Regions from separate parts of the Rahnella sp. AN3-3W3 genome, predicted to be linked through region 1. Evidence: predicted binding sites of a transcription regulator. Region 1 holds the regulator's gene; each other region holds the start of a gene.
What was found. The regulator Fur, encoded in region 1, represses iron uptake genes when iron is present. The targets are predictions, from matches to a motif close to ATAATAATGAGAACNACTATCAA.
Positions count from the first base shown of each region.

Region 2: the regulator Fur is predicted to act here: its motif matches at 1,752-1,774, upstream of efeU (iron uptake transporter permease EfeU).
Region 3: the regulator Fur is predicted to act here: its motif matches at 1,400-1,422, upstream of sodA (superoxide dismutase [Mn]).
Region 4: the regulator Fur is predicted to act here: its motif matches at 1,946-1,968, upstream of exbB (tol-pal system-associated acyl-CoA thioesterase).

Region 1 covers NZ_JYDG01000013.1:241,462-244,616, reverse strand. Annotated here, with positions in the region: gene UC15_RS06465 (methyl-accepting chemotaxis protein) at 1-234, opposite strand, end outside; gene fldA (flavodoxin FldA) at 643-1,170, shown strand; gene fur (ferric iron uptake transcriptional regulator) at 1,484-1,939, shown strand; gene chiQ (ChiQ/YbfN family lipoprotein) at 2,123-2,464, opposite strand; gene UC15_RS06445 (OprD family outer membrane porin) at 2,478-3,155, opposite strand, start outside.
Region 2 covers NZ_JYDG01000019.1:26,881-30,035, reverse strand. Annotated here, with positions in the region: gene efeO (iron uptake system protein EfeO) at 1-788, opposite strand, end outside; gene efeU (iron uptake transporter permease EfeU) at 833-1,684, opposite strand; gene putP (sodium/proline symporter PutP) at 2,010-3,155, opposite strand, start outside.
Region 3 covers NZ_JYDG01000118.1:27,806-30,960, forward strand. Annotated here, with positions in the region: gene fdnG (formate dehydrogenase-N subunit alpha) at 1-304, opposite strand, end outside; gene fdhD (formate dehydrogenase accessory sulfurtransferase FdhD) at 534-1,292, shown strand; gene sodA (superoxide dismutase [Mn]) at 1,501-2,121, shown strand; gene UC15_RS24125 (methyl-accepting chemotaxis protein) at 2,411-3,155, shown strand, end outside.
Region 4 covers NZ_JYDG01000014.1:95,915-99,069, forward strand. Annotated here, with positions in the region: gene garD (galactarate dehydratase) at 1-409, shown strand, start outside; gene exbD (TonB system transport protein ExbD) at 481-915, opposite strand; gene exbB (tol-pal system-associated acyl-CoA thioesterase) at 925-1,851, opposite strand; gene UC15_RS06915 (TRAP transporter substrate-binding protein) at 2,373-3,155, shown strand, end outside.

The DNA of each region.
Region 1 (3,155 bases):
AGTCTGAAGCTGTGCAACCGCACGACTCAGACGCGTCACGGTACGGAAATACTGATCGTTGCCTTTGCTGATCAGCGTCATGTTGTTGACCAGTTCGGTACTGTTCCTGGTATTTTGCGTTAATGTGCCAAGTGATGTGACGGTATAAAGGGAAACACCGGCCCACATCACGCAGAAGATGCCAAGAATGGTTAATAAAGCGGCCCTGATGGTAATATTTTTTAAAAACTGCACGATATGCCTCTCTCGAAACAGGACTGTTTCTGGTCTGAGGATTGACGGGGATGCGGAGAATCAAAACAGGTAACCAGCAGGCCTACGCCCCCGGACATGTTTGAACACCTCTCCGGGCATCGATTTCTTTATTATGTTGAGATTGCTCTCGCATCATCTATCGGCGGGACATGCATAAACTTAAGGAAGGAGCCGGTTTATTTCTTCACTTTGCTTATGACCTCAGGAACCCTGTGGTTGATAAGCACACGATGGCGATAACACTTTAAAATATTGCCCGATAAACTTATTCCCCAGTTAAGAAGGCGAGCAGAAGCATATTCTCCGCCTCGCGAGTTTGGTATCATCTTCGCTATTATTGCCTGCAATGCAGGGCACTTCATTTAGAACAAGAGGTTAGATAATCTTATGGCCGTTGTAGGTATCTTCTTTGGATCCGATACAGGTAACACCGAAAACATCGCTAAAATGATCCAGAAACAATTGGGTAAAGATGTGGCTGAGGTGCATGACATTGCGAAGAGCAGCAAAGAGGATCTGGAAAAATTCGATATTTTGCTGATCGGAATTCCAACCTGGTATTACGGTGAAGCGCAGTGTGACTGGGATGACTTTTTCCCGTCGCTCGAAGAGATAGATTTCGAAGGTAAGCTGGTTGCCCTGTTTGGCTGCGGCGATCAGGAAGACTATGCCGAGTATTTCTGCGATGCACTGGGTACCGTGCGCGATATCATTGAGCCACGCGGCGCAGTGATTGTCGGACACTGGCCAACTGAAGGTTACCACTTTGAAGCATCCAAAGGCCTGGCAGATGATAAGCACTTCATCGGACTGGCAATTGACGAAGACCGTCAGCCGGAACTGACCGCTGAACGTGTTGATGCGTGGGTGAAACAGATCACAGAAGAACTCAGCCTTTCAGAAATTATCGGCTAAAACCCTGTTGGCCCTGAGGATTTATTCTACAATTGAAGGGCCAAACTATTACTGAAATTAACAATTTAACCGCTACAAAATTGTAACTTTCGGTCGTATCAAGGTACACTGAGTTCATCTGTTTTTTCTATCGATCAAGTCGTTGCATTATTAATGTGACAGGCAATTTGTGATCTTTATTAACAGGCTGTCGTTTACGAGAATGGGCACACTTCCCTTAAACGAAGAACAGTAAACGAACAATTTTGTGCCGCCGATGCCACAGGCTGCATGCCTCAACTTGATTAGCACATAGTAACAGGACTGAATCCGCATGACTGACAACAACACCGCACTGAAGAAAGCCGGCTTAAAAGTCACGCTTCCGCGCCTCAAAATCCTGGAAGTGCTGCAAGCGCCGGAAGGTCATCACGTTAGTGCGGAAGATCTGTACAAGCAACTGATTGATATGGGCGAAGAAATTGGTCTGGCCACGGTTTACCGTGTTCTGAACCAGTTTGATGATGCTGGTATCGTCACCCGTCATAACTTCGAAGGCGGCAAGTCCGTATTCGAACTGACTCAGCAACATCACCACGATCACCTGATCTGCCTGGATTGCGGTCGTGTGATTGAATTCCGTGACGAATATATTGAAGGTCGTCAGCGTGAGATTGCTAAAAAACATGGCATTAAACTGACCAACCACAGTCTGTACCTGTACGGTCACTGTGAAGCAGGCGACTGCCGTGAAGACGAATCTTTGCACAATGACAAACCTGCGCATTAATTTGCACAGCTTCGATTGTCGCAAATACTCTAAATAAACTAACCGCTGGAAAGCGGTTTTTTTATGTCTGCGTTTCACCCCGAACACAGACGCCGCTTACCGACGTAAAAAACCCCGGCAAGCCGGGGTTTCGCTTTTGATAATGATGATTTTGCCAGCTAAGGCTTTTACAAAAATCTGCTATTAGTTCGCCATTGCAGGCGCGTTATTGGATGTGATTTCCTGCCAGATTTTACCGCAATCCGCCGCATATGCCTGACCATCACCGGTTTTGCGCGCCGTCAGACAGCGCTGGTAATCCAGCACGCGTACTGTTTCCTGTTCCGCAAATTTCTGGTGTTCTTTTTCCTGTTTCAGCTTGTTCAGCAACACCTGACAGGACGCCAGTTTGTCCGGATTACCTTCTGAAGAATTAATACACGCGCGGTAGTCTTCACGCGTTTGCGAAATCTGAGCCTGATCGGCCGTTGGCGCACAGCCTGCCAACAGAACAACAGATACTGCCATCATCAGTAATTTATTCATCGACATAACGACCTCAGAAAATAGTGAATGGAGCAATAACGATGAATTTCACGTCTTTTTCATCCTGGAATATGTTGCCGTAACCCCCGCCCCAGCTCGGAATATCCGAGTGGTTGTCGTACTGGGTGTAATGCAGTTTGAACAGTGTCCCCTTCGCGCGGCCTTCCTGAATGGTGTAAAGCGCATCCAGGCTCCAGGCGCTCTCTTTCAGACGCTGGCTCTGGTCATAAGCGGCGTTGGTACTCGGTTTGGCGTCCCACGCGTAAACGTAAGAACCCCCGACGGCAAAGCCCGGCAGATCCCATTTCGCCAGATCGTAAAGTACGCCGGCGTACACCGCTTTCTCGCCGTTGGCGTTGAAGTCCGAACGGTTATCCCACCACACGTCAAGACGACCGTTGGAGGAGGAATACGTCGGGGTCATACGTTGCAGGAAGTAGCCCTGATTACCTTCCGCTTTGACCATCGTACCTTCCAGCCGCCAGTTAAACTGACCGGTGGTGTAACCGAAAGTCAGCGCCTGCAACCAGGCCATCCCGTCATACAAGCTGTTCGGATCGTTCTTATTGCTGATGCGATCTTCCGCACCGTAGAACTGGTAGCTGGTGGTCAGCGGATTGCCCATCAGATCGATTTTGTAAGACGCTTTGGCAAAATACTGATCGACGTAACTTTTAGCCTGACCAAAAGC
Region 2 (3,155 bases), on a different contig from region 1:
CCGCCGACCACTTTACTCGGCGGGAAGGTCAGGTCAGTGATACGTTTTTGCAGATCAACCGTGTCGGTATACAGCTTGTCAGCAAAAGGCTCCGCGCCTTTGGTGGTTTTATCTGCGAAGAGGATTTTCTCCAGACGGTGGAAACCGGTGAAGTTTGGATCTTCCGCTTTTTTCTCGAAATCGTCTTCACGGGCATCAATGCTGCCGTCCAGATCTGAGAACAATTCCGCGATAGGCTCGATGCGCTCATAGTAAACGCGGGTGGATGCATACAGGGACTGCGCTTTCGCCAGGTCGCCTTTCTTAATGGCATCGGTGAACGCTTTGGTGTGGGAAACCAGTTCGCCAACCTGCTGAGTCACATACACTTTATATTCTGCAATCGGCCCGACCAGCGCCATCGCGTCCGGTTTAGCGGAAGCCGCCGCGCCTTCTGCGGTCACGGTCAGTTTGCCCTTCGGATTGCTCAGCAAGCCGCAGGTCATGTCATATTCGCCCGGCTCCAGATTGGCAGTCATTTTCTGAGTGAAGCCCGGCGCGACGTTTTCACGCTCTTCCACCACCATCACGCCTTTCAGAATTTCCCATTCCAGGTTCTTCTGGCTGTCGTTGTGGATAACAAACTGTGTTTTACCGGCCGGGACGCTGAGCGCCATCGGTTCACACTGTTTATCATTCACAGTAATTTTGACCTGACGAACGTCGGCTGCCAGTACGTTTGCGCTCAGCGCAAAAGCCGGCAGAGACAGCAGTGCAATCTGTAAAGCTTTACGGCGAAAATGTGGCATGTACAACTCCATGGCAAAGGCAAGGTGATGAAAAATCGATGAAATCAACGTGGTGTTTTTTGCCCGGCAGAGGCCGCGGCGGCCACAGAGGATTTTCCCTGAGGCATAAAAAAGAAGAACAGCGCCGGGATCAGGTACAGGAAATAGACCAGCACTTCGCTCACACTTGGCGCTTCCTGATAACCAAACATCCCTTCCAGCAAGGTGCCGAACAGGGAATGCGTGGAGAGCGTATTGCTTAAATCAAAAGCAATGTCCTGCAAACCGTTCCACAACCCCGCTTCGTGGAACGCGCGGATCGCACCCGCCGCCAGACCGGCCGCAACGAAGAGGATAAACAGGCTGGTCCACTTGAAAAATTTAGCCAGATGCAGTTTCACACCGCCGTAGTAGATGAGGAAACCCAGCACGATGGCCGCGCCCAGCCCCAGCATGGCGCCAATCGGCGCTGCGATTCCTACGTCTTGCTGGAAAGCCGCCAGCAGGAAAAACACCGATTCCAGGCCTTCACGCGCGACAGCAAAGAACACCATCGCCACCAGCGCCCAGCCCTGCCCGCGCCCGGAACTGAGCGCGTTATCAATCGCGCCTTCCAGATGCACCTTGATGGAACGCGACACTTTGCGCATCCAGAACACCATATAAGTCAGAATGCATACCGCGACCACGGCGACGATGCCTTCAAATAATTCCTGCTGCTTTTGCGGAAATTCACCGGTGGTGGCGTTGATGAACAGACCCAGCGCCAGACATAACGCCGCAGCAACGAACACGCCAATCCAGACCACACCGAGCCACTGCCCGCGTTGCGTCCGTTTTAAATAGCTGGCGATCAGGCTGACAATCAGCGCCGCTTCCAGCCCTTCGCGAAACATAATGAGAAACGGAACGAACATAGCGATAACTCCTGACCCCGTGAATCGGCAAAAACTGTAAGGGCTCTGTAAAGAAAAGTAAAAAGAAACGATAGTGATTATCATTCTTGCCAAAAGAAATACAAGAGGCAACCGACCCTTTTTTGCAGGCGTCCGTGGAAATGCGCATGAAATGACAGTGCGGGACTTTCTTTAATGAAACGTCTGGTGAAACACGTGATGTGAAGCGTGATGAAAAGTGTGGCGGGAGAGTCAGATAAACGGGGTCAGACGACCCCGTTCGGCATTGTTGTAACGGCTAAAAAATCGTTACGGCAAAATGTGTTACGGCTATAAAGGCCGCGTGTTAAATGGTGTTGTATTCTGCTTCCGCCGTCGTGAAACGCTCTTCCACCGCAGCAGAAGGTTTACGTCCCATCAGGCTGACAATCCAGATAGCCAGCGAGGCGAAGATAAAGCCCGGAATGATTTCATACAGTTCAGCCCAGCCGTATTGTTTCCACAAGATAACCGTGGCCGCACCGACGATCATGCCCGCGAGTGCGCCGTTACGCGTCATGCGTTTCCACATCACCGAAATCAGGATAACCGGACCAAACGCCGCACCGAAACCGGCCCACGCGTAACTCACCAGACCCAGCACCCGGTTTTCAGGATTGGCAGCCAGCGCAATCGCCACCAGCGCAACGACCAGCACCATCAGACGACCAATCCAGACCAGTTCACGCTGACTCGCGCCTTTACGCAGGAACGCTTTGTACAAGTCTTCGGTGATCGCACTCGAACATACCAGCAGCTGGCAGCTCAGGGTACTCATCACCGCCGCCAGAATGGCTGACAGCAAAATACCGGCGATCCACGGGTTGAACAGGATTTTCGCCAGTTCGATGAACACGCGCTCACCGTTTTGGGTCACGTTGCCCGCTTCACCCGGATTATTGCTGAAGTATGCAATCCCGAAGAAGCCCACTGCGATGGTGCCGGCCAGACACAGAATCATCCAGGTCATACTGATGCGACGTGCGCTGCGGATAGTGTGATGAGAATCGGCGGCCATGAAACGCGCCAGAATGTGCGGCTGACCAAAATAGCCCAGTCCCCAGCCCAGCAGTGACAAAATCGCCACCAGATTCATGCCCTTAAACATATCGGTGTACTCAGGGTTTTTGGCCTTGATCACCATCATCGAGGTATCAATGCCGCCCACGGCGAGGATAACGATCACCGGCGTGAGGATCAGCGCGAAAATCATCAGGCTGGCCTGCACGGTATCTGTCCAGCTGACCGCCAGAAAACCGCCGATAAAGGTATAAATGATGGTCGCTGCCGCACCGGCCCACAGCGCCGTCTGATACGTCATGCCAAAGGTGCTTTCAAACAGACGCGCACCGGCCACGATGCCGGAAGCGCAATAAATGGTGAAGAACACCAAAATCACGATTGCCGAGATAATACGCAGCAGCTTGCTGGAATCTTCAAAACGATGGGTGAA
Region 3 (3,155 bases), on a different contig from region 1:
TGTAATCCAGTACGCCTGCGCCTTTCGGGCACAACGAGCCACGACTGACCGGATGATCGGCGTCACCCTCTACGTGGAAGATATTTTCAGTAACGTTTTTCGCGCCGTCGCCCTGGCTGTAAATCAACATGCCGCAACCGACTGAGCAGTACGTGCAGTTGTTGCGGGTTTCACGCGAGCGAAGCAGTTTATATTGGCGGGTTTCCGCCAGCGCGATTGTCGGGGCAAACCCCAATAATGCTGCGGTAGTGCCGGCCATACCGCCCGCACATATTTTGAATAATTGTCTTCTGCTGACTTGCATGAAAGACTCCTTCCCATCATTTGTTAACACATTGCTTTCAAATTGCCGCTTTCCGTTGCAGATGCGGAAGCGGTAAAATTAAGACCTAAAGTCCTGACAGTTTGTACGGCTTATGTAGCCGGAATGTTTATAAGGTTATTGCCAATGGATGTCCATCAAGTAAAAGAACTGAGCGAAAAAGATGATAAAAAAAGTGACTCAGATCATCGGAGCCAGTCAAAAACCGGTGATGCAGCGCACACATCCTGGCGAACTGGAAGACGACTGGATTGCAGAAGAAGTGCCCGTTGCGTTGGTCTATAACGGGATTTCACATGTGGTAATGATGGCGTCGCCGAAAGATCTCGAAGCCTTTGCGCTGGGGTTTTCGCTGTCGGAAGGAATTATCGAATCGGCTACAGATATTTTCGGGCTGGACGTAACACCAAACTGTAACGGTATTGAAGTTAACATCGAATTATCGAGCCGCCGTTTTGCCGGGCTGAAAGAGCGTCGTCGTGCCATGGCGGGCCGAACCGGCTGCGGCGTGTGCGGCATCGAACAGTTAGGCGATTTGTTCCGCCCGCTCGCCCCGCTGCCGTTTACCCAAACGTTTGAGCTGGCGAATCTGGATAACGCGCTGAATCAGCTGAAATCCGTGCAGGAAATCGGTCAGCTGACCGGCTGTACGCATGCCGCCGCGTGGATAACCTCGCAGGGCGACTTACTGGGTGGCTGCGAGGACGTGGGACGTCACGTGGCGCTGGATAAAATGCTTGGCCTGCGTGAAAAACAAAGTGAATGGCAATCCGGTGCCGCGCTGGTGTCGAGCCGCGCCAGCTATGAAATGGTGCAGAAAGCCGCGATGTGCGGTGTCGAAATTCTGTTTGCCGTCTCCGCCGCCACCACGCTGGCGGTAGACGTCGCCGAAAAATGTAACCTGACGCTGGTCGGTTTCAGCAAACCGGGACGGGCAACGGTGTATACGCATCCGCAGCGGTTACGCTGACCCTCTAAGCTTCACGTGCCTTTAGACAATTTTGGATTGTTTGCGGTTATCTGGTTCTAAGCCCCGTATAACAGGCGCTTACGAGTACCCGTACAAAGGGTGGAGCATAGATAATCATTTTCAATATCATTTAATTAACTATAATGATCCGACTGATTACGCGGTGCTCACAATGACGGTGCCGCCCTACACTATGGAGACGATGAATATGAGTTATTCACTGCCATCACTGCCTTACGCATACGACGCACTCGAACCGCATTTCGACAAAGAAACGATGGAAATCCATCACTCTAAACACCACCAGGCTTACGTGAACAACGCGAACGCTGCACTGGAAAGCCTGCCAGAACTGGCAAAACTTCCTGTTGAAGAGCTGATCGCAAACCTGGACAAAGTGCCTGCGGACAAGAAAGTTGCACTGCGTAACAACGCAGGTGGCCACGCTAACCACAGCCTGTTCTGGAAAGGTCTGAAAACCGGTACCACCCTGCAGGGCGAACTGAAATCTGCTATCGAACGCGATTTCGGCAGCGTTGAAGCTTTCAAAGAAACTTTCGAGAAAGCAGCAACCACTCGTTTCGGTTCAGGCTGGGCATGGCTGGTTCTGAAAGACGGCAAACTGGCCGTTGTTTCTACCGCTAACCAGGACAGCCCGCTGATGGGCGAAGCTGTTTCAGGCGCATCCGGTTACCCGCTGCTGGGTCTGGACGTTTGGGAACACGCTTACTACCTGAAATATCAGAACAAACGCCCTGATTACATCAAAGCCTTCTGGGATGTTGTAAACTGGGACGAAGCAGCAAAACGTCTGGCTGAAGCGAAGTAATTTCGCTTTACCGCCCATAACGGGCACGATGTTTTCGCCAATGGCGGGTCACTGACCCGCCTTTTTTATGTCCGTTTTATGTACTCTTTATTGAGTAAAGACCTAAGCCTGATCACTGTTTTATTGCCAATTATTCATTTCCCCTCTGCCCTTATCCGATCCCGCTCGCATTAATCAAAAATACGCGCCGCTCCCTATAAAGTTTCTCTTAAGTCCACCGATAGGTTGTTCACAAAGGCGTCACAAAATCACTTATTAATTTTAAAGGGATGTTCGACGGAGAATGAACATGAGCAACGGAACAGGTCTTTCGCAGTGGATGAATAATCTCAAGGTCGGCACCAAACTGGGTCTGGGCTTCGGGCTGGTACTTCTGATCACCGCGGCCATCACCGTGGCAGGGATGATCAAATTTAACGACATCAGCCAGCGCGCTGAAAAAGTCGATTTCAGCAATCAGATGAATGCGCTGTTAAACGAAGCCCGTCTCAGCCGCACGCTGTATCAGCTCAATTATGACCCCGCTTATCTCAAACAAAACCAGGACAAAATCAGCGCACTTTCGCAGCTGATTGCCCAGTCGAAAGACAAACTGGAGTGGGATGCAGCGAGTCTGGCCGAACTCAATCAGGTGCCGGTTAAAATCCACGAATATCAGCAGGCTCAGGACGCCTTTAAGCTGGCCGTCGATAAGAAGGATGCCGTTCGCGCGAGCTGGAACCTCTCCGAAACTGAAGCCGTGGTGACGCGTTTACAGGATCAGTTGCGCGTGGAAGATGCCGATCCTTCCATCCGTCTTTCTCTGGCTGAGGTGATTCAGAAACTGATCAGCGTGCGTTATAACGTGCGCGGCCTGTTGCTGAGCATTAACAAAGAATCCGAAGCCAAGCTGTTGCAGTCGATTGATGACACACAAGCAAATGCCAAAAAGCTGAATGCGCTGCTGTTACCGAATCAGCAGGCCACTCTCGCCCCGCTGATGAGCGCGCTGGCGACGTATAAAAGCCACGTTGTGGCGTATATGCCCGCCTATG
Region 4 (3,155 bases), on a different contig from region 1:
AAAATCCGGCACCAGCGCAATTTCAGAAGTATTGTCTCCGGGTCAGCGTCCGACCAAAAAAGGCCTGATCTACGCTGCCACGCCTGCCAGTGATTTTGTCTGCGGAACACAGCAACTGGCATCCGGGATTACCGTGCAGGTCTTTACCACCGGACGCGGTACGCCTTACGGCCTGCTGGCGGTGCCGGTGATTAAAATGGCGACCCGCACCACGCTGGCTAACCGCTGGCACGATCTGATGGACATCAACGCCGGTACGATTGCGACCGGCGACGCGACTATCGAAGATGTGGGCTGGGAGTTGTTCCACTTCATTCTCGATATCGCCAGCGGGCGCAAGAAAACCTGGTCAGACACCTGGGGCATCCATAATGCGCTGGCGGTGTTTAACCCGGCGCCGGTGACCTGAATTTCGGTTTTACAGATAAACGAAAGGCCAGCATCGCTGGCCTTTTTTGTGCGTCTGATCGGGAGGAAAACTTACTGCGCCGCAGCGGCACCGGTTTGTTCAGCGCCAACCAGTCCGACTTTCAGGTAACCGGCTTTACGCAGGTTATCCATCACTTTCATCAGCGTTTCGTAATCCACTGTCTTATCCGCACGGAAGAAAATCGTGCTCTGCTTATTGCCCTGAGTACGTTGATCCAGCATCGAGGTCAGATTATCGCTGTTGACCGGCGTGTCGCCCAGGAACAGCTGTTTGTCTGCTTTCACCGACAGGAAGATCGGTTTCTCAGGACGCGGCTGCTGTTTCGCCGTAGAGGCGGGTAAATCAACCCGCACATCTACGGTCGCCAGCGGTGCGGCAACCATGAAGATGATCAGCAATACCAGCATGACGTCGATGAAAGGCGTGACGTTGATGTCATGCATTTCACCGCTTTCGTCGATATCGTCGTTTAACCGAATAGCCATAATCTGTTCTTACCCTACGCGTAACTGACCTGTCTGACCGCGTGGCGCATCGCCTTTGCTGGCAGCCAGATCCAAATCACGACCCTGCAACAGAATAATCTGCGCCGCTACATCGCCAACCTGATGACGGTAAGAGGTAATGGTACGGGCGAAAATGTTGTAGATAACCACGGCAGGGATCGCGGCAACCAGACCGACAGCGGTCGCCAGCAAGGCTTCTGCGATGCCCGGTGCCACGACAGCCAGGTTAGTGGTCTGCGTTTGCGCGATGCCGATGAAGCTGTTCATGATGCCCCACACAGTACCGAACAGGCCGACGAACGGAGAGATTGCCCCGATAGTCGCCAGAATACCGTTGCCACGGCCCATGTAACGGCCGGCTGCGCTGACGCGGCGCTCAAGGCGGAAACCGGTACGTTCTTTGATGCCGTTGTTGTCGGTGGAACCTGCTGACAGCTCGAGTTCATTCTGTGCGTCACGGATCATCTGCGCGCTGATGCTGCTGGCGGCGAAGCTTTCGGCTTGCTCAGCGGCTTCGTCCAGCGTACGGACAGAAGACAGCGCATCAAACTCGCGGCGCATACGGCGTTTGCCAGTGAACACTTCAGCACCTTTGCTGAACAGCAACGCCCAGGTGACGACAGAGGCCAGCAGCAGGCCAATCATGACGGTTTTCACCACCGCATCGGCGTGGTGATACATGCCCATAACAGACAAATCGGTAGGAATGACAGGCGTCGCTTCGGACGGAGTCGGTTGCATCACAGGTGCTGGCGTTGCATCACTGTTCGCCGGTGCAGGGGCATCCGCCGCTGCCGGTTGAGATGCTGCAGAATTGACGGCTTGTCCAGCCGGCGTCGCAGGTGCAGCCATCGCGTTGCCGCTTAAGCCAGCAACCAACATCAACGACATCAGTAATGAGGTCGCCTCTTTCATCTTATTGCGAGCCGTTTTCACGCGTCGCCTCCAGCCAGAATCAGTGTGTAGAAAGAATGAATAACGCCGAATGATATCAAAGAAAAAGGCCTAATTGATAGTCGTTCTCATTATTATTTACATTGTCGCGCCTGCAGGCTGGCGTGTCATTGACAGACGACAAGGTTTTTCGTGTTTGCACAAGGGATGAACAATTTAACCTGCGTCACACTTTCCATAAAAATCACGCGGTAAATCAATCATCTGAGCTTCACTACCTAAGTCAAAACAACGTTTTAAATATTAAGTAACACCTTTTTACATTTGTTGCGAGTTTGTGATAATGCTCAAATACCGCACAGCAAAAAATAGGATAAGGTGCTTACTCAGGCGAAGACCGCATACCGGCAATGCTTGTATCCCTATAATTTAAAAGCTTATTTACACATTTTTCATAATGAACAGGCCGGACCTTCCGTTGGCTCTGATCAACACTTGCTCTCATTTACCTTTCCCTTACTGAGTACCCTGGAGACAAACTGATGAAAATGCAAAAAGCACTTCTCAGCCTTTGCCTGAGTTCCGCGACCCTCTTATTTACCGCGGGTGTATCCGCACAAACGCTGAAGGCCGCCGATGTGCATCCGCAAGGCTATCCGAACGTCGTCGCCGTTCAGCACATGGGCGAAAAGCTGCAAAAGCAAACGGACGGACGCCTCGAAATCAAAACGTTCCCGGGCGGTGTTCTGGGGGATGAAAAGCAGGAAATTGAACAGGCACAGCTTGGCGCGCTGGATATTATCCGCGTATCGATGACACCGGTTGCCTCGATTTTACCGGAGATAAACGTCTTCACCCTGCCCTATATATTCCGCGATGAAGACCACATGCACAAAGTGCTCGACGGTCAGATTGGCAAAGAAATCGGCGACAAAATCACCAACAACCCGAACTCCCGTCTGGTGTTCCTCGGCTGGATGGACGGCGGCACGCGCAACCTGATCACCAAAGAGCCGGTGGTGAAACCGGAAGATTTGCACGGCATGAAAATCCGCGTACAAGGCAGCCCGATTGCGCTGGCGACGCTGAAAGCCATGGGCGCAAACCCGGTGGCAATGGGCGTCAGTGAAGTGTTCAGCGGCATGCAGACCGGAGTTATCGACGGCACCGAAAACAACCCGCCGACGTTTGTCGCCCACAACTATCTGCCGGTGGTAAAAAACTACACCTACAGCCGTCACTTCATCATTCCGGAGCTGTTCCTGTATTCGAAAGTGAAATGGGACAAACTGAAACCGGAAGACCAGCAGTTAATCCTCAAACTG